DNA from 2 places in the Paraliobacillus sp. X-1268 genome. Region 2 is predicted to be linked to the other one. Evidence: riboswitches for the same ligand, from Rfam matches in the RefSeq annotation. Region 2 holds a riboswitch; the other holds the start of a gene.
What was found. A riboswitch is a leader RNA that binds a small molecule or an ion and turns the genes downstream of it on or off. The one in region 2 is predicted to bind S-adenosylmethionine.
Positions count from the first base shown of each region.

Region 1 (11,001 bases), on a different contig from region 2:
GAAAATGCTCCAACCATCGAAGCCAAAAAACATTTCGATAAAAAAAGAGCAGTCTACCAAGCGAAGATCATTAGTTAGTAGAAACATATACTATTATTGGAACTATATTGTCTCAACATTTATCCAGCTAGCAATCGTTAGTACGTTAGCAACTTTTGTCTATCTTGCAATCAATGAAACAGTTAAGCAAACAAATGCAACCGTTCTTGGTCAATATATTAACGTTCAAGTTAATCATTGGCACCTTATCTTGGTAGCCTCTGCATATATCCTAGCATTTATTACACTAATTGAAGCGTTAATGTCGTTATTTAAAATTCGTAAACAAGAAATAAAACAATTGTTATCTATCGGTTGGCAACAGAAAGACATCTTTACTCTCTACATGAAAGAGATTCTTCTATGGACCGGTTGCGCCTTATTGATCGGGAATTTAGCAAGTATCCTATTGTTTGTCGTATTATATACATTAAACTGGACTATTTTTATTGTTGCCGCCCTATCTTTTGCTAGTTTATACTTGTTCATTACGGTATTAGCAATGTTGGTCGTTTGGCGATACGTTAGCAAATAATCCCTCTCCCACCATACTTTTAAGCTCAATTACAAATGATACGCATCACATATTGAGCGGATCACGCCAATTAGTTAAAATTAACGCAAGAGCTACTCAGTGGCCCTTGCGTTTTTGGTTTGTGATCAAACTAGACTTTCTCCTCCTTTTTAAAGAATAAAAGTCACACCAGTATATAGAATCGTAGTTATTGCAGCTGCGATCAATGCTGGTTTCAGCTTGAATCGTGCATAGTCCATAGTAGATATATCTAGAATATTTGCTAATGTATTTGTGTCATCACTAAGAGGCGATGCAAACGCGCCAAACGAACCACTTGCGAAAACTGCTCCGATCATTAATGGCAAGGATACATCTGCAGATAAAGCAAGCGATACACCTAAAGGCATTAAAATTCCCCACGTCCCCCAGGCGGAACCAATAAAATAAGAAATAGTAGCGCCAAAAACAAACATAAGTGGTGTGACAAACATCTGAGGGATCCAATCCGTATGTGCTGTAACGAATTCTGAAAATCCTAAATCACTCGTCACAGATGACAATCCCCAGACAATCGACAATAGAACAATTACAGACATAAGATCATTCCCACCAACAATAAAGCTGTTAACTAAGTCACTTAATTTAAAACGTTGAATCGCATATAAAATAATCGAGACAAAAATCGTAATTAATAAGGCAACTACCATTGCCTGTAATACATCAGCACGAATAAAGGCCTCAAATAATGACTGACCGGCACCACGTCCATCCCACCAGGTCAAAAATAACGTGAGTACAATTACTAATAAAACAGGAATGAGTAAGTTTAGTGGCTTACTTGGTAAATCCTTATGCACCGCTGGATGACAGTCATGCCAGTCGTCTTCTTTTCCCTCATCCATTTCCAGTGGTGCATCCGTATGTGAATGATGAAAAAAACTCAAATAGATGCCGAGTAAAATAATTACAATAGCAAAAAAGTTAAATGGAATACTCTGAATAAAAAGTGTATAAGGATCAATAGTAGTCCCCATGGTTTCCGTAGAAATTTGAATGACAGATACCATATAACCAACAAATGCAGTTGCAACTGGAATCAAGACGATAACAGGTGTTGCTGTTGTTTCAATTACAAATCCTAGCTCTTTCGTTGACATTTTCACCTTTTTTAATATCGCCTTCATAATTGGCGCTATCGTTACAAAACGAAAGGTCGGTGCGCTAAATGTTCCAATTGTAGAGACATAAGTAAGAAATAAGGCTTGCTTTTTGGAGGTAATTATTTCTGCCGATTTCTCAACAAATCCTTTGATTCCACCTGTCATTTTGATCATCCCAATAAGTCCAGAAAAAACATAAAGGAAGACAATAATTTTAATATTACTTTCATCAATAAGTGCTTGTATCACATAGGTTAGCATCTCTTGCATGCCACCAATAAGTGAGGGTGAAATGATGTAGGATCCAACAAGTAGTCCCAACACTAAACCTGGAAGTACTTGTCGTGTAAACATGGCAACAGGAATCACAATCAAAAAAGGGATAATGGACATCCAACTCGTATCGATATGCTTTGCACACCTTTCTAAAAATAGAATCTTTTTAGAATGTGGAAAACCAGCAAATTTATGTATTTACTATTAATTTACTAAGAAAAGTTCATGATTTGGACATGCTTTGAATACTTATGGAATAGAGACATTAATGTTGTCCATCTAGGAGGAAATCGAATGATAGAAGCAATTCTACAACTTTTTACAAGTGAGCAAAAAGCACAAGCTATTCTTTCAAATCAAATGATTGAGCTAATCTTCATCATTTTATTTGTTACGTTTATTGTTACCTTCTTTGTTCATGTTTCCTTGTTCAGTAAACTAAAGAAAATACGTTCTTACTTACAAGAAACAAACCGCATGGACATTAACCCTTTGCGTACCTTCAAGGAACAGTTTGACCTTAAACAGCAAACCGAACCTGTCAAAATAGAAACATTCGTTCAAGAGAAATTTTCTAGTTGGCGTGTCTATGGTATACCTATTGTCAGTCTCATTAAAATGATTCAAATGACCGTATCTATTTTTATTTTAATCGGGATATTAGGAACATTTATTGGCTTAACCATGTCATTAGGAAATATTAATTCAGGTGGAAATCAGCTTGTTGAAGATGTCGCAAGTGTTTTATCAGGAATTGATGTAGCATTTTACACAAGTATTGCCGGTATGGGGCTTTCATTAATTATGACGGTAATGATCAAAGCGCTGAATACAGAATTTCTCCTAACTGATATTATGTTAAAAGTTGAAACAAATTTAACTGAAAACGAACAGAACGGAATAAGTAAACTAATTGAAGTTTCGGAAAGTATTAATAACTCCATTCTCATGCTTCAAAAGACAAACCAAAAATCCTTACAAAGTATTGAAAGTTCTTTTGATGGTTTTAAAGACTATACTTCTGGCTTACAACAAGCCGCAAAAGATTTAGCTACATTTAATGAAGGATTATCTACTAATCTACATGACTTTCAACTTCTATTTACTAGTATGAATAAGGTAACAAACGGCTTTGATGATGCATCTAAAAAACTAAACAAAAATTTCGATCAACTCTTCTCTTATTTTAAGAAAATTGATCAAAGAAATGAACAAATGGCAAGTACATTTGAACATACGTATCAAAAAATCGAAGAAGTCTCGACAACACAAATAGATACCTTAACTCATTTTGAAGATACCGTGGTTGATTTAAAAACATTCACCTCTTCTATCTTAGATGGCCAACAAACAATAAGTAAAGAAAGTCAGCGTTTAGTGCGTCATATGGAAGAACAAAATAAAGAATTTAAACAAATATTCGGCAAAGACCTAGGAGCGAAACTAGCCGGAATTACAACATACTTAAGCGAACTCTCTAACGGTTTTAATAGCTTAGAAGGATCACTAGTTCAATTACCAGATGTACTAGAAACCATTAACCAAGCACAAACAGAATATAAACACCTTCTATCTGATCGCTTTGATGAATTAAAACAATTTAATCGAGATTTTAATAATCATCTCAAAGCACACAATGCAGATTCTGTTTCATTTGAAAAGCACGTACGTGAAGCCACAAACACCTATGAACAAATTGGAATGAAGAACAAGCAGCTTATTACAGATATAAATACCACTATTTCACAAATGAATAGCACATTCATTCAAAGAGAAAATCAACTCGAAGCAAATGTTGGTGTATTAAAAGATACGCTTGCTAACTATGTGACTACTTTAGAAGGAACACTTGGTGAAAAGTTAGATAAGGTTGCTCGAAATATTAGTGAATATGCACAGGGAACAAATCAGGATCTAAAAAGAGAATTTAAGGAAATTCGGACGATTAACGAAGACATTCAACAAAGTAATAATCGTTATACACAACAAACATTTACGGAACTTCTCCAACAAATTGATAAATTAAACCAGCATTTACAGACCTTCAGCCAGGAAACAACAAGCCTTAATACAAGGCGTACGGGTGGTCTAAATCAACATGATTAATAAATATCAACGGTTGTTTAAGGACGAGCAGGAAGAGAATCATTTTTGGCCATCTTTCACTGATTTATTAACATCGATCTTACTGTGTTTTGTATTAATCTTTATTTCAATGATGGTTATTAAGTCCATTCAAATTGAAGAAATGAAAGAAACAATTGATCAAATTATGGGAGTACGCTCAGATCTTGTAAAGGACTTAAATGCAGAATTTCAAGATTCTACTTTAGGCATCGAGGTAGATGAGAAAACAGGCGCAATTATCTTTGACACAGAAATTTTATTTGAGTATGATGGTGCAGAATTAAAGGATGACTCCTTTCAATTTTTAGATGAGTTTGTTCCAAAATATTTAGACGTCTTATTAGCAAGTGGCTATGAAGAATATATCTCAGAAATTATTATTGAAGGTCATGCAGATCGAACAGATGGCTATTTATATAATCTACAGCTATCACAAGAAAGAGCATATAGTGTAGCAGAATATATACTAGGAGATGAATTCCCATATAAAAACATTCAAGATCACTTGCAGGAAAAATTAACGGTAAATGGTAAATCATTCTCAGACGGTCGCACCGATGAAAATGGTGACTACAGTCCAGATGCTTCACGCCGAGTTGAATTCAAGTTCCGCTTAAAAGATGAAGAAATATTAGATAAAACAATGGAAATACTAGAAGGAAATTAAAAGTAAGTATTCTTGAAGTGGCTTTCCTTTCCAAATTCTATAATTTTAAAAAAATAAACAATATTAGTTAGTTAATAAATTATTTGAATTTTTACATTATAGTAGTTGACATTATTTAGAATGTAACTTACTATAACAGGGAACATAAAACTAAATAGTTAGTCTTCTTATCAAGAGAGGTGGAGGGAACGGCCCTATGATACCTCGGCAGCTTACTTTTATATAAAAGTACTGTGCCAATTCCGTCAAACGTATGTTTGAAAGATGAGAAGAGTTAGGCTGTCGTTATATAAACCACTATAATACTGCCCCTCTTCTTAATGGAAGGGGGGTTTTTTGTTGCGTATAAAGTAAAAATTCAATCTAGTTAGTTGCAACTGGATAAAGTAAAAACAAGGGGGTTTGATCGATTGGATTTATTAACCACACTGAAGGAAAAGATTCTAATTGCTGATGGTGCTATGGGTACCTTGCTTTACTCACATGGTGTTGATCGTTGTTTTGAAGAATTAAATGTAACCCATCCTGAAGAAATTTTCCATACACATAGGGCGTATGTAGAAGCAGGGGCTAATGTTATTCAAACAAATACGTACAGTGCAAATTATATTAAATTGGCACGTTATGGCTTGGAGGATAAGGTAAAAGAAATCAACACGCAAGCAGTAAAAATAGCTAAACGAGCAGCAAATAAGGATACATTTGTTGTTGGAACAATCGGTGGTATTCGTGGAAGTCAAAAAAATCTTGGCACTATAGAGGAAATCAAGCGAATTTTTCGCGAACAACTTTATTGTCTCTTATTAGAAGGTGTAGACGGGCTCCTTTTAGAAACGTATTATAGCCTAGAAGAATTAACAACCGTGTTAGCAATTGCTAGAGAAGCAACTAATCTACCGATTATTACAAATATTTCGATGCATGAAATTGGATTATTAGAGAATGGTACACCTTTAAATGATGCATTAACACAATTGGACGATGCTGGTGCAGATATCGTTGGCGTCAATTGCCGATTAGGTCCACACTACATGATTGAATCTTTAAAAACAGTGGCCTTACCGAAGACAGCTTACCTTTCCGCTTATCCTAATGCGAGTTTACCAGCATACAGTGATGGAAAGTTAATCTATAACAATAACCCAGACTATTTTGAACAATGTGCTAGAGAATTTCGTAATCAAGGTGTGCGGTTATTTGGTGGTTGTTGTGGTACCACTCCTGAACATATTGTAGCCCTTAAAAAAGGTGTCGAAGGTTTCACTCCCTTATTGGAAAAGACGGACGTTAAGCACCCTCCAATAATAGAAGTACAGGAGCCTGCTGCTCGAAAAAAGTTAGATCTAGCTCAAATTGTGACACAGAGACATTCTATTATTGTTGAATTAGATCCACCAAGGAATTTACAAACGAAAGAATATCTAAAAGGTGTGCAAGCATTAAAAGACATTGGTGTTGACGCCATTACACTTGCTGATAATTCTTTAGCCACACCACGAATTAGCAATCTAGCAATGGCCACACTAATGAAACAACAAAGAATAGCCATCACGCCTCTTCTTCACTTAACTTGTCGTGACCGTAATTTAATCGGACTACAGTCTCATTTAATGGGATTACACACACTTGGTATCCATGAAATTTTAGCTATTACTGGTGATCCTACTAAGATAGGCGGTTTTCCAGGTGCATCGTCGGTATTTGACGCTACATCTTTTGAATTGATTAAGCTAATCAAACAATGTAATGAAGGTATCTCATTTTCAGGTAAGTCATTAAAAGAAAAAACATCCTTTCGTATCGCAGCAGCTTTTAACCCCAATGTTCATCACCTTGATAAAGCAGTACGTAGGCTAGAGAAAAAAATTGATTGTGGAGCAGATTATTTTTTGACCCAACCAATTTATCAACCCGAACAAATTGAGTCGCTAAAACAAGCAACTAAACATATTAAACAACCAATCTATATTGGTATTATGCCACTCACATCCTCACGAAATGCAGAATTCCTACATCATGAAGTACCAGGTATGAAACTAACAGATGACGTCCGTCAACGAATGAAGGCGACAGGTGATAATAGAATACTGGCAGAACAAGAAGGTATGTCAGTAGCAAAAGAATTAATCGATGTTGCTTTTGAACATTTTAATGGCATCTATTTAGTAACACCATTTATGCGCTATGACATCACAGTTAAACTTTCCAGTTATATCAAACAAAAGGTTGAAAATGCGCAAGAAATAATTTTATAAGACTATTTTAATGGAGGTTTATACATGACAAAAATAATTAGTTCCAATCTAGGTTATCCACGAATCGGTGAAAAAAGAGAATGGAAACAAGCACTCGAGCAATTTTGGGAAGGGAAAATTCAAGAAACAGAATTACTTTTAATAACGAAAGTGATAAGACTAAATAACCTTAAAAAGCAACAAGAGAAAGGCATTGATCTTATTCCAGTTGGTGACTTTTCTTTATATGATCATGTATTAGATACTTCTGTTATGTTTGGTGTCATACCAGAACGTTTTGATTATAAAGGTGGCAAGGTAGGCTTAGACACTTATTTTGCCGTTGCACGCGGAACAAAAAACGCAGTTGCATCGGAAATGACAAAGTGGTTTAACACGAATTATCATTACATCGTACCAGAGTTAGAAAATATCCAACCAAGTGTGACAGAAAATCATCCACTTTCTTTCTATCAAGAGGCAAAAGAAGAATTTGGTATTGATGGAAAACCCGTGTTATTAGGCCCAATTACGTATTTGAAATTAGCAAAAATCCAAGATGATGTACATTTTGAAAAGTTGCTAGAAACATTCATACCACTTTACATTCAAGTTTTAAAAGAGTTGGAGCAAGCTGGGGTATCTTGGGTACAAGTAGATGAACCCATTTTCGGTACGAATTTATCTCCACATATTTTAACTTTTGCAAGAAAGGCGTATGACACAATAAATAAAGCAGTTCCTAACATAAATATTCTGTTACAAACGTATTTTGAAAATGTAGTGGATTATAAAAAAGTAGTAGATTTCCCTGTACAAGGAATTGGCCTAGATTTTGTTCATGGTGATGCCCTTTCATTTATTCAAAAACATGGATTTCCACATGATAAAGTCTTAGCAGCAGGCATTATAAATGGTCGTAACATATGGCGTGCTGATTTAGAAGAACGTTTAGATGTGTTAGAGCAGTTAAAACAAATTGTAACAAATAAGTTAATTATTCAACCGTCTACCTCCCTTCTACATGTTCCAGTAACAAAAAAACTGGAGCAAGAGATTGATCCTTTTATCTATGGCGGGTTAGCATTTGCAGATGAAAAATTAGCCGAGATTGTTACGCTTACAAAAGCATTAGATAAGGGGCGAGATCTTGTTCAATCAGATTTAAAAGATGCTACTGAATCGCTTAAACAATGGAAGGATGCAAGTTTCGGTAAAAATCAAGAAGTGCATCAAAAGCTTGAAAACTTAACAGATACCGATATAAATGGGACAGTAATCTTTTCAGAACGAATAAAAAAACAAAAGCAGTATTTCCAATTACCTTTGTTACCGACAACAACAATAGGCAGTTTACCGCAAACAAGTGAATTGAAAAAAGTACGAACAAAATGGCGAAAAGGACATGTAACAACAGGAGAGTATGAACAATATATTCGTGACTATATCAAGAAATGGATAACAATACAGGATCAGATTGGGCTTGATGTTCTCGTTCATGGAGAGCCTGAGCGAACAGATATGGTGGAATATTTTGGTGAGAAGCTGAATGGCTTTACTGTTACCAAGTTTGGCTGGGTCCAGTCTTATGGCTCACGTTGTGTAAAACCACCAGTAATTGTCGGTGATGTCTCTTTTGCAAAACCGATGACAGTAAAAGAGATTGTATATGCCCAATCCTTAACAACAAAACCGGTAAAAGGCATGCTTACTGGACCAACAACTATTTATAATTGGTCGTTTGTGCATGATGATTTACCTCGTAAGACGGTTCTAAACCAAATTGCAATTGCATTAAAGGCAGAAATAGAAATATTAGAGGAAAGTAACATTAAAATTATTCAAGTGGATGAACCAGCATTACGCGAAGGACTACCATTAGATCGAAACAAATGGCCTGCCTACTTAGACGATGCGGTTACGGCATTTAGATTAGCTACATCATCAGTTGAAGTGGATACACAAATTCATACCCATATGTGTTATTCGAATTTTGAAGATATCTTTGAAGCGATTGATGGGCTTGATGCAGACGTAATTTCAATTGAAACGTCAAGAAGTCACGGGAACTTGATTGCTACTTTCGAAGATAATACCTATAACAAGGAAATTGGACTTGGTGTTTATGATATTCATAGTCCTCGTGTCCCAAGTATAGAAGAAATTAAGCAAAATATTAACCGAGCATTACAAACGATTTCACCAAATCAGTTTTGGATTAATCCCGATTGTGGTTTAAAGACTAGGAATGAAACTGAAACAATAGAAGCACTTCAAACAATGGTAGATGCTGCAAAGATCATAAGAAAAACAGCACTATCTTATCAGAAATAGAATAGTAATATTAGCAAGCCCTCCACAGTTATCTGCGCTGGAGGGCTTTTTACTTTACGAAGTTAGCTGAAGACGTAGACGTGCCTGCGGAAAGCGTCGTGTATTTTTAGAGCGAGCCTTGTGTCGCAGTTGATGATTGTTGTAATGGAAAGGTAATTGCTACGTTAACTTATGAACCTCTCACAATTGGAATTTATCATTAAGAAAGTGTTGTTTATTTCTAGATTGCGTTAAGCCTGTGATTTTTTCGTCTGAATTTATCGATGTTAACCGTGAGATTCCTTATTTTCACTATTAATTATTCGCAAATTAGGTACATTTTAATTAAAGAAACATAAAATGCTACTGAACCAATTATTATGGTTCAGTAGCAGGGGGACCAATAGGATATTATTAATTAATGGAAAGGAGAACTTCTCTTTTTATTAAAGAATGTCTAACTGTGCAACAAGTGTTAAAAGAATCTGTAAAAGCACTTGGATGGATGCTGCAACATCCGTATCGGTAGTTGTTACGTTAACAGATTCACTTCCGTCAATTACAATAAGTTGTCTGTTAGATTGATCAATTCTAGAATATCCTAGAAGTTCTTCTGTTACCTCTTGTGCTCTTGAACTACTCGCTATTGAAATGTTTACTACAATAACGATCGCTACTTGCAAGGCGGCTTGCAATGATACAGCCACCTGGGTATCAGTCGTATCCACCGTTACATCTGTGGAGTTCAAAATAAAAATTGCCTCTTTTGATTGCTGCTCAATGTCAGAAATTTGGTCTGCATACTGACTAACCGCTCTTGATTGATTATTCGTTCTACTCACAAAAATACCTCCTTGTTTTTTTTAGGACTCAGAATTGTCTTTATTGCGCTTGATTTGCTGCAATTTTTCAATTAATGCCTCTGTCTGTACAGTCATCGTTTTTTCACTATTTTGTTGATCAGCTAAAAAAGCCTCTGTTTGTGCTTTAAGTCCTTCAACCGACTTTTTAAGGTTGCTTTTTTCATCATCTGACAGTTCTGTATTTCTAGAAATATTTAGTCTCTTAAAAAGATCAGAGACATGTACTTGAATCAAGTCACTTGATATTTGATTCAACTGGTTTTGGATATCCCCATCTGTCAATGTTCTCCCCCCTTTTGGCTAAGTTATCTTACACCATATATATATACGATTATCTATAATGTGAGCGGGTTCTTATCACGAATAGTACAAGAATGGACAAATGTTACCGATTGAAACGACTAGAAAATAAAAAAGCAACCGACACAATCATTGACTGTGACGATTACTTTCATTAACTAGCATTTTTCAATCTACGGTTTCTGTTGCAAAAGAACTTAAAAGAATCTCTTCAAATGCATTAACATCTGACGGTTTCGCATATAAATAACCTTGTCCATATCCACATTGTAACTCTAAGAGAGCTTTAGCTTGCTGGTGTGTTTCTATTCCCTCAGCAATTATATTTAAATTTAAGTTTATTCCAATATCTATAATTGTTTTTACAATAGAAAGATCCTTTGCATTTTCTATATGCTCGATAAAGGACTTATCTATTTTAATTGTGTTAATAGGTAACTCTTTTAGGATATGTAATGACGAATAACCTGTACCAAAATCATCAATAGCAGTTTCAATTCCAAGT
Region 1 is NZ_QJSK01000004.1:7,925-18,925, forward strand. Features, by position in the region: gene D2K62_RS07730 (ABC transporter permease) at 1-574, shown strand, start outside; gene D2K62_RS07735 (Na+/H+ antiporter NhaC family protein) at 724-2,124, opposite strand; gene D2K62_RS07740 (MotA/TolQ/ExbB proton channel family protein) at 2,287-4,098, shown strand; gene D2K62_RS07745 (OmpA family protein) at 4,091-4,786, shown strand; SAM riboswitch class I at 4,951-5,057, shown strand; gene D2K62_RS07750 (bifunctional homocysteine S-methyltransferase/methylenetetrahydrofolate reductase) at 5,197-7,041, shown strand; gene metE (5-methyltetrahydropteroyltriglutamate--homocysteine S-methyltransferase) at 7,066-9,354, shown strand; gene D2K62_RS07760 (spore coat protein) at 9,780-10,175, opposite strand; gene D2K62_RS07765 (hypothetical protein) at 10,197-10,478, opposite strand; gene D2K62_RS07770 (putative bifunctional diguanylate cyclase/phosphodiesterase) at 10,665-11,001, opposite strand, start outside.
Region 1: it holds a riboswitch for S-adenosylmethionine, as region 2 does, so the genes downstream of both, D2K62_RS07750 (bifunctional homocysteine S-methyltransferase/methylenetetrahydrofolate reductase) here and D2K62_RS16860 (phosphoadenylyl-sulfate reductase) in region 2, are expected to answer to the same signal.

Region 2 (11,001 bases):
ATTGTACAAGTTTCATCATAGTAATGGAGGTCAATAAATGGGAAAACGAATATTTTATTTTCTATTAACAAACATTCTAGTAATGACGACAATTGTAATTGTCTGGTCACTACTTACAACATTTACAAATATAAGTGGTTCATTTGAGAATGCCGGTGGTGGATTAGGCATTAATTATGGGTCGCTAATGGTATTTAGTCTACTTATTGGTTTCGCGGGAGCGTTTATTTCATTAGCAATGTCGCGTTGGGTTGCAAAGAAAATGATGAAAGTAAAGGTTATCGATCCAAGTGGTCAATTAGCAGCACATGAACGTGCTGTAGTTGAAAAGGTACATCGTTTATCACGTGCAGCAGGCCTCGTTCATATGCCAGAGGTTGGAATTTATCAATCAGCAGAAGTTAACGCTTTTGCGACAGGACCTTCTAAGAAACGGTCACTCGTTGCGGTTTCAGTTGGTCTTTTGAACACGTTAGATGATGATGCGGTTGAAGGCGTTATTGCACATGAGATCGCACACGTTTCCAATGGTGATATGGTCACGATGACATTATTACAAGGTGTGGTCAATACATTTGTCGTCTTTTTATCAAGAATTGTCGCGATCGTTGTATCGCGTTTAGTTCGTTCAGAAATGCAAATGATTGTACGCTTTGTATCGATTATTGTTTTTCAAATTCTATTCTCCATTCTTGGCAGTATGGTTGTTAGTGCATACTCACGCCATCGTGAATTTCACGCCGACCGTGGAGGTGGCGATTTAGCTGGGCGCGATAAAATGGCACATGCCCTTCGTTCATTAAAAGCACATGTGAGCCAAGCAAAAGTTAATGATCGCACAGATGATGCAGCTGTTCAAACAATGAAAATTAATGGAAAAAGTGGCATATCTAAGCTTTTCTCCTCTCACCCTGATTTAGATGAGAGAATTGCACGATTAGAACAGCGCTAAGTTAAATTTTGAATATCAAAGCCATCCCGTAATTTATTTTACGGGATGGCTTTTTTAGTGTGAAAGCAGGTGAAAGTTTTTTAAAAACGCTGCTGCTTTCTAAAAAAATGTTAATTACGACAGAATTAACATAAACTCTGTGAAACTGTGTTAAATTGTCCACTGATCCGTTACAATAGCAACGAGTTTCCAAATGTCATGCTCATTTTGTTCGAAGACCAGATTAATACTGGACCAATCGATTCCTTCGTATTCATCTGAACCTTCTGTATAAAATTCAACAACTTTTGATTCTGGGAATACTTCCTCAATATTATTTATCATATTACCACGTTGCTCAAATGAATCAACAAGCACCTCATCAGGATTTAGCAGCGGCTCTGCATCGATAAACTCCTCAACATATTCTTCTGAAGTTAGCTCGATAGGTTTACCACTACCATCATAGTTACCCCACAGATAAGTATCCTCGTCTTCCAATAAATTTGTTACTTCGTTTTTTTCGAATGTGATTGCATTCTCTTCAACGTAAACATAAGGAGAGAATAATAACCCTTTCTCTTCATGGACAGTATTCGAAATAAACGCCATTTCTTTGTTAGCTAGTGCGCGGATAATTTCTTCTGCTTTTTGTTCCACAGAAACCTGTTGATCAAGTTGTACTGATTCAATTTCACTGATAATCCATTTATCTTCTCTCCATTTAGCATGATAAGTCATTTCGACATGACCGATTAATTCATTTTGTTGTTCTTGAATGATTGTATAATGATCCGCTGCAACCTCTTCCGTCTGAAAATCTTCCTCTTCTGCTAACCAAGTTGGGCTATCTTTTGCGATTAGATAGATTTGACCATCCCTTTCCTCTATATAAGACTCTGTCATCCAATCTGCCAAATCTTCTGACATAACTTCCTGAAAATGATTTCTGACATCATTTATCGATTCGAATTCTGAAAGTAGACCATCTTGATCAGAAGAATCTATTAACGTCACAAAAGCTTGTCGATAAGCTTGCATAACATTTAATGCTGTTTCATCAGTGAAATCCTCCATTTCTTGATCATCGTTTTGTTCGTCAGTAGGCGCTTGTTCCTCCTCATTGGATAAAGTTGAATCAGTCGTATTATTATTTTCATTACTTGAGAATATAGTTATTCCAAAATAGATAATGACTGCTATTGCTACAACAGCTACAATTCCAATAATTATTTTTTTCATGATAGGTACCCCTTTTTAATAAAGTGACTTTATGATTTCTATAGTAAGAGTTTAACCTTTTACTTAACGCGATAAACTTATGTGCAACATTAAAAAAGTCAGACAAGTAAATGTCCGACTTTTTTAATGTTAAGCTTGCTTATGGTTACGCTGATAAAGATAAATACCTATGCCTAATCCAAGAAATATTATGCTTATGAGCAGCCAGTTAAACATATTGGTTGAAGTATTAGGTAATATTGCCCCCATCTTTTTAACTTCTTTCTCATCTACGGATGAATTATCATTTACTAGTGGAACAGGAAACTCAGATTCGGTTTTATCAAATACGGTATTCTTTGTGTTTTCAGAACTAGTATTGCCTGGTGATTCAGCAGAACTACTATCTTTATCTTTATTATCGGTTGTAGGATCTGGTGTTTCGTTATCTATTGTCTTAGGTGGAACAGTATTTTCCTCTTCTTGTAGGTCATTATCGGCATCACTTTCTATAGCCTCAGCGACACCAGTTATCGTGTTATCCTCTTTTGTTAGCGTATAATATACCTCTTCACCACTCCAAAAATGAAATGTTACTTTTGTTTCACCATTATTTAATTCATTAAAAAAGTTTTCTGTAAATAAAATTTCATTGCTATCATAAGACGGTGAGAAAGTATAACCAAACTCTTTAAAAGTTGTCCAATTTTGAGGACCCGCAGGTGTGCCATCTTGATACACAGTTTCTACTGTTGCAAGTTGATCACCGTTAAATGAAGTCGGAATAGCAAAGTCGCTTATTGACCCAGTGCTGTCTTCAAGTACAGGTTTCTCATAACTAATTAGGTTGATCGACCAATCTGCACCCTGACTAAACTTTATGGTAAGTACTGCATTCGTTCCTAATTCGTCTGAAGCAGTGAGTTGTGTTAGCAAGCTTTCTTTTACTATTAAAATATCCCCATCTAGTTGATAATCCTGCCCAAGTGTAAGTTCTGTATTATTCAATTGAAGGGAGATGAAAGTATTCCCATTTAGATTTAATGGAAGTGGTTCGTCTTCAATTGTGTCTAGTCTATTTAAATAGATAAAGTCGTTTTCTGCTGTTGATGAGCGAGTCATCCAGCTAGCTTCCATCATATTAAAAAGTTGTTGATCAGCCCATTCAAGTGATGTTCTTCCTAAATGTTGTCCATTATCCCACAGCATATGCGTAAAGTCTTTTTCTTGCGCATAGTGCATCATATATTCAAAGTACTTTAACTTTTCCCCTTGTTGAATGACACCTGTGTGTGTATCAAAACCTAATAATCCAAATTCGCCAATGATGACTGGTATACCATTAGCAGTAAAAGTGTTATGCACGCGATCAAATGTGTTTATAATATCATTTTTTGTATCGTCATCAAATCTTGTATATCCAGCGATATTTACACTGAAAGGCCAAAATCCATAATAGTGAACAGTAGAAATTAAATAAGGATCATCCAATGCAACAATTGACTGATACAAGCCATCCAATTTTTCTTGTTCTGAACCTGTATCTAAAGTAGGTAATACGAGTGGACGGATACTATTATTTCCACCTGATCCTCTTACAATAGTATAAAAGGATGTGTTTAATTCATTTAAATAATTTTGACTCTCTGTTGCTGATGCAGTGAAACGTGGTTCATTAATGCTTTCGAACATAAGGTCAGTAGAATAATCTTTAAAATGGTTGGAAAGTTGTGTCCAAATTGCATTATAACGCGCTAAAGAAGCATCATGATTTTGGCTCATACCGGATTCTAACCAAATCCATGAGTCATGATGAATATTTATCATGACTTTCATATCAGCGTCTAGCGACCAATTAACTGTATTTGTTACACGCTCTAAAAACGCAGGATCAATCTGATAATCAGGCCCAACTCCCATACGTTGATCAAAGGTTATAGGAATTCGAATACTTTTGTACCCTTCTGCAGCAAGCGTATCAATTAATTCCTTTGTCACAGGTGGATTTCCCCACGCGGTTTCATCTAGACCAACAGCATCAAATGAGTTTCCTAAGTTCCAACCAGGTTGCATTTCTTTCACGTAAGATTGAATATCGACTTCTTCCCCCTCAGCTGCAAAACTAAATGAGGGACCAAGGAAAATAAAGAAAAGAACTGCCACAAATAATACTTTTGCGTAATTTTTCAAAATAAATCCTCCTTTTACTAAATAGAATAGATATACTTTAGTTGGAACGACAGACTTGTTGCACCTCCTTCATTTTAAGTGATTTATGATTGAAAACGCTTTCAAATTAAAGTTACCACACGAATTGTAAAGTAAATACCATAAAATAAAGAGATAAATACCTGTAAAAATTCTAGCTTTTATCCTAAGAAATTAGATTTAAAGTATTGTGGACAGAATGAATAATAAAAAACCATGGTCACTAGTAATTTTGTGATTTATCTACTACAAGATACTTGAAATCTCTTTTTTTCAGTTGTTCAACTGGATTTTTAATAGAAACGATATATGAAGAAATACGATAACGTCCTTTTTACGAATCGAAATTACTTTGCTATGCTAAGTGAAATTAGGCAAGCCACAATATATCAGAGAAAGGAATGAATGAAGAGTGAGCGAAAAAGTAAGTGAGTATATGTTATTAGATTCTAAAACTGATTATATTATTAAAAAAATTTTTGCAGGGAAACAGCCAGAAAATAAGATTATTTTAGTAGCCTTTCTACAAACTATTTTAGAAGAAAAAATAACAGCTATTATTAATATAAATGTAACCGAAGATAAACTTTCAAAAATAACTATGAAAGTTAAGACAGAATTAGATGAATACATAGATGTTGAGTTACAGGTTCGCAATGTCGATCATTATCGTAATCGTTCTATATACTATAAATCCTCTTTATACAGTGAGAAAGTTGCTGAAGCAGAGACTTATTACAAATTAAAGAAGTGCGTCTTTATTAACATACTGAACTTTAATTTGTTACAGGAAACCGAAGATTATCATAGTGTTTTTAAAGAAAGGAAATCAATAAGGGACATAGAGGTTCATTATTTAGAATTACAAAAATTAAACGTACAAGAACCGTTAACGCCATTAGCTGAATGGTTGTTTTTCATTCGTAATCTGGAGGTGGAAGATACATTATATAAAATCAAACAACGAAACAAGACAATCAAAATGGCAGATGCTATGTTACATAGCGATATAGTTACTGATTTTTATCGTATTTCTCCTGAACAATATGAGATCAATAGCGTTAAAAAGACGATGAAAGAGGAGATTGCTATAAAAATGATCTTTGAAGGAATGGATTCTCCACTTATTACAAAAATAACAGGATTCGATGAGAAAGAAATTAGGTTAATAAAAGAAAATTGATCACAAACAACCCCACTTGATCATATAATGCAAAAGATGATCGCAAACAATCTGTAATTGCTCATGAACCTCAAAATGTAATCATACATCAGAAAAAGTGAACGAAAATCCTCAAAAAAGTGTTCATACGTGTATAATAAACCTAACATCAATTTAAAAAGGGTGAAAGCGTATGAATGAAGCAGAAAAATCAAAAATGTTAGTTGGTAAAGAAGCAGCAAAATATGTTAACGATGATATGAAGGTTGGATTAGGTTCTGGATCTACTGCGTATTGGATGGTTAAAGCGTTAGGTGAACGTGTTCAAGAAGGTCTTAGTATTGTAGGGGTTCCTACTTCAGCACAGACAGAGAAGTGGGCGCAAGAATTCGGTGTTCCAACTACTAATCTATCAGAAGTTAGTGCATTAGATATTACAATAGATGGTGCAGATGAAGTAGATCAAAATCTTCAGCTAATCAAGGGTGGAGGTGGAGCGCTATTACGTGAGAAAATGGTCGCCATCGCTGCAAAAAAACTCCTTATTATTGTTGATCAATCTAAAGTAGTTGACCATTTAGGGAGTTATCCATTACCACTTGAAGTTACTCCATTTGGATGGGAGCTCACTGCAAAGCGAATAGCTGCATTAGGTCAGGAACCAATTATTAGACTTAATGGAAAAGAATATTACCTGACAGATAACGGCAACTATATCCTAGATTGTAAATTCGGAAAAATTACACAACCAGAAAAGTTACACGAACAATTAATACAAATAGTAGGAGTTGTAGAAACAGGATTATTTATCAATATGACAGATACAGTTATTGTGGGTAATCAGGGAGAAATTAGCGTCCTTGAAAAGAAATAAATGTACATTATTTTCTACGCGCTTGTCTTTAGGAAAATAACGAATTGAATTGTCAGAATTAATGTGAAAGTCCACTTTTATCTATTGACTTTTTATCTGAGTAGTAATATGATTTGTACAATGATAAAACTAATTATATAAAGCGTTTCTTATCAAGAGAGGTGGAGGGACTGGCCCTTTGATACTTCGGCAACGGGTCTATTTTAGATACTGTGCTACATCCAGCAAGTGGCATACACTTGAAAGATAAGAAGATGGGTGAATGATAGATGTACGGACCTCTCTTCTGAAATTAAGAAGAGAGGTTTTAATATGAAGGGAGGAGAATATAATGAATAATCAACTATTATATGAAAATTTCTCTGTCGACCCGTTTATAGATTTTAATCCTACTGATAATACTAAAGGTGCTGCTAGAATAGTAGAGTGGGCGTATGAAACATATGGTGAATCCATCGTATATGCTTGTAGCTTTGGTGCAGAAGGAATGGTGCTAATTGACTTAATTGCTAAAGTGAAAGAGGATGCGGAAATTGTATTTCTCGACACAGATCTTCACTTTCAAGAAACCTATGATTTAATAGATGAAGTTAAAAGACGTTATCCAAAACTTAAAATTAATATGAAAAAACCGGATTTAACAGTAGATGAACAAGCAGAAAAACATGGTTCTGCATTATGGAAGAGACAGCCTGATCAATGTTGTTTTATTCGAAAAATCAAACCACTAGAAGAAGCACTTAGCGGTGCAACAGCGTGGCTTTCTGGTTTAAGAAGAGAGCAATCAGTAAGTAGGAGTAATACCAACTTTGTAAATAAAGATGACCGTTTTAAATCAATTAAGGTGTGCCCATTAATTTATTGGACTTGGGATGATGTTTGGGCGTACATTGAAGAAAATGATTTGGCTTACAATAATTTACACGATCAAGGTTATCCAAGTATTGGGTGTATACCATGTACGTCAGCAGTTGGTGCCGATGGAGATAGTCGTGCTGGAAGATGGCAAGGTTCAAATAAAACGGAATGTGGTCTACATGTAGCAAAAGAATAAAGCAAGTATTAATCCAGTCAGAGGATCAATTAAGGTGAGATTCTATTTTTTAATTTTTAATTCCGACTAAACTAATTTGAATACAAAGGTTATGGCCGAGATCTTAGCGAATAGCCCTTTTTAAAAAGGTGTTGTTTGGGAGGAAGTGCATGATAGGTTAGACGCAACTTATCATCACTTCCTCCCCTCTATAAAAGAGACATATGAAGAACTGTAGAAGTACTTAGATAATAAAAGGAAACTAGATCATTAGTTGACTTCTTTTATAAATAGAATCGTATACATTAGTGGGGTGATATTTTTGAAATTTCAAACGACAAACAGTATTTTCAATCAAGAACAAGTAGAGCTACTAAATCGCCTTGTACCATCGTTATCAGAACAACAAAAATATTGGTTAAGCGGTTATTTAGCAGTTTCGCAGTCAGATTCATTAGCACAACAACCTGAAGCGGAAGTAGTCTCTGTTAAAAAAGAACCAGTAGAGGTAACCGTGCTTTATGGAACAGATACTGGTAATTCCCAGGGATTAGCTGAAAATATGGGTAAACAGCTAGAACAAGATGATTTTGTTGTTACGGTTTCTTCACTAGAAGATTTTAAACCGAAGAATCTAAAAAAACTTAAAAATTTATTGATTGTGACGAGTACCGATGGAGAAGGAGATCCCCCAGATAATGCTATCTCTTTTTATGATTTTCTACATGGTCCAAAGGCTCCTAAACTAGAAGATCTACGTTTTTCCGTTCTCTCATTAGGTGATAGCTCTTATGAATTCTTTTGTCAAACTGGAATAGACTTTGATAAACGTTTAGAAGAATTAGGTGGAGAGCGTTTATATCAGCGTGTCGATTGTGATTTAGACTTTGAACAACCAGCTGAGGAATGGTTTTCAGGCGTATTAGCTATTTTGAAAGAGTCCCAGGGCGGAGAACAACAAGCAAGTGAAACTGTAACACCTCAAACAGATACAGCAACTGATGGTCACACATATTCGAAGAAAAATCCATTTACAACAGAAATATTAACTAACCTTAACCTTAATGGACGTGGATCAAATAAAGAAACACATCACCTCGAATTAGATTTAGAAGGATCTAATTTACAATATGAGCCCGGTGATAGTCTAGGTATTTATCCTGAAAATGACCCAGTATTGGTAGATCAATTGATTGAGAAAATGCAGTGGGACCCTAATGAACTTGTGTCTATCGATAATGTGGATCACGAGGATCGCCCATTAAGAGATACGTTAATCTCAACTCTCGAGATCACAATTTTAACGAAACCACTGTTGGAGAAAATTGCTGCATTCACGGGTAGTGAAGCATTAACTAAACTTGCCCAGTCGGATAATAGAGAAGAGATTAATGATTACCTTGAAGGAAGAGATCTGATTGATGTAGTAGAAGATTTTGGTCCATGGCAGGTTTCGGCAGTCGACTTTATTAAGTTGCTACGCAAGATACCAGCACGTCTTTATTCGATTGCAAGCAGTTTAAAGGCAAATCCTGATGAGGTTCATCTAACTCTTGGTACTGTTCGCTATCATGCCCATGGTCGTGATCGGGTTGGTGTTTGTTCAGGGCAATGTGCTGACAGATTAGAAATTGGTGATAGTTTACCAGTTTTTGTTCAACGCAATGATAGATTTAGATTGCCTGAGGAAAATGATAAACCGATTATTATGATTGGAGCAGGTACTGGTGTTGCACCATATCGAGCTTTTCTTCAAGAACGCGAAGAGATTGAAGCTGATGGTAAGGCGTGGCTGTTTTTTGGGGATCAACATTTCGTTTCGGATTTCCTTTATCAAATTGAATGGCAAAAGTGGCTTAAAGATGGTGTTCTATCAAGAATGGATGTAGCCTTTTCACGTGATACAGATGAAAAGGTCTATGTACAGGATAGAATGCTTGAACAAAGTAAAGAACTTTACCAATGGATACAGGATGGCGCACATGTGTATGTTTGTGGGGATGAGAAGCATATGGCAAAAGATGTTCAGGCTACATTGTTAGCTATTTTTGAAAAGGAAGGCAACATGAATACTGAACAAGCAGAGCTGTTTCTAACTACAATGCGCAAAGAAAAACGTTATCAACGTGACGTATATTAATTTTTCAGTAAGGGGGATAAATGATGACAACAAATAAAACAAGAGTGCAAGATCAACCTTTAGATGAAATGGAACAAATTAAAGAAGACAGTAATTTCCTTCGTGGAACGCTAGTAGAAAGTTTTGCAGATCGTCTTACTGCGAGTATTCCTGATGCTCAAACTAAATTATTAAAATTTCACGGTAGCTATCAACAAGATGATCGTGACGTTCGCCTAGAAAGAAAACAAAAAAAACTAGAACCAGCATACTCCTTTATGGTGCGGGTCCGTGCACCAGGGGGTGTCGCAACTTCGGAACAATGGTTGGCAATGGATGAGATTTCACAACAATACGGCAACGGTACGATGAAACTTACGACACGTCAAGCTTTTCAAATCCACGGTATATTAAAGTGGAATATGAAAAAAAGCATGCAAGCGATGGACGCCGTATTAATGGATTCACTTGCAGCTTGCGGTGATGTGAACAGAAATGTAATGTGTACAGCTAATCCATATCAATCAGATATTCATGCAGAAGTATACGAATGGTCAAAAAATTTAAGTGATTATCTTTCACCAAGAACAAAAGCTTATCATGAGATTTGGCTTGATGGAGAGAAACAAATTGATAGTCGTGAAACAGATGAAGAACCGATGTATGGTAAACACTATTTACCTAGAAAATTCAAAATAGGTATTGCTGTACCGCCATCAAATGATGTTGATGTTTATTCCCAAGATCTCGGTTTCATCGCAATTATAGAAGATGATAAACTGCAAGGCTTTAATGTGTCTGTTGGTGGTGGTATGGGTATGACTCATGGCGATACTGCTACATACCCACAATTAGGACGCGTAATTGGTTTTATTCCAGTTGATAAAATAGTAGATGTTGCTGAAAAAGTGATTACGATTCAACGCGATTTTGGAAATCGTTCTAATCGTAAGAATGCTAGATTTAAATATACGATTGATCACTATGGACTTGATTGGTTTAAACAAGAGTTAGCAGAAAGACTTGGTTATGAACTTGACGAGGCGCGTTCTTTTAGCTTCGATCATAATGGCGATCGTTACGGTTGGTTAAAAGGCGATGGTAAATGGCATTTAACATTATTTATTCAAAATGGACGAATTGCTGATACAGAAGATTATAAATTGATGACAGGTTTGCGTGAAATTGCTAAGGTTCACAAAGGTGATTTCCGTTTAACAGCGAACCAAAACGTGATTATTGGTTCTGTAACTGCAAAAGACAAACCTAAAATAAACAAATTGGTTAAAGAATATGGTTTAACAGATGGCAAACAAAATTCTGCCTTACGAAGAAATTCAATGGCATGTACATCGTTTCCTACATGTGGTTTAGCTATGGCTGAAGCTGAAAGATACCTCCCATCTCTAATTGATCAACTCGAATTAGTCATTAATGAAGTTGGGTTAAGAGA
Region 2 is NZ_QJSK01000025.1:12,300-23,300, forward strand. Features, by position in the region: gene htpX (protease HtpX) at 38-952, shown strand; gene D2K62_RS16840 (hypothetical protein) at 1,103-2,173, opposite strand; gene D2K62_RS16845 (cellulase family glycosylhydrolase) at 2,303-4,342, opposite strand; gene D2K62_RS16850 (Rpn family recombination-promoting nuclease/putative transposase) at 4,773-5,543, shown strand; gene rpiA (ribose-5-phosphate isomerase RpiA) at 5,716-6,396, shown strand; SAM riboswitch class I at 6,543-6,649, shown strand; gene D2K62_RS16860 (phosphoadenylyl-sulfate reductase) at 6,728-7,450, shown strand; gene D2K62_RS16865 (assimilatory sulfite reductase (NADPH) flavoprotein subunit) at 7,752-9,569, shown strand; gene cysI (assimilatory sulfite reductase (NADPH) hemoprotein subunit) at 9,593-11,001, shown strand, end outside.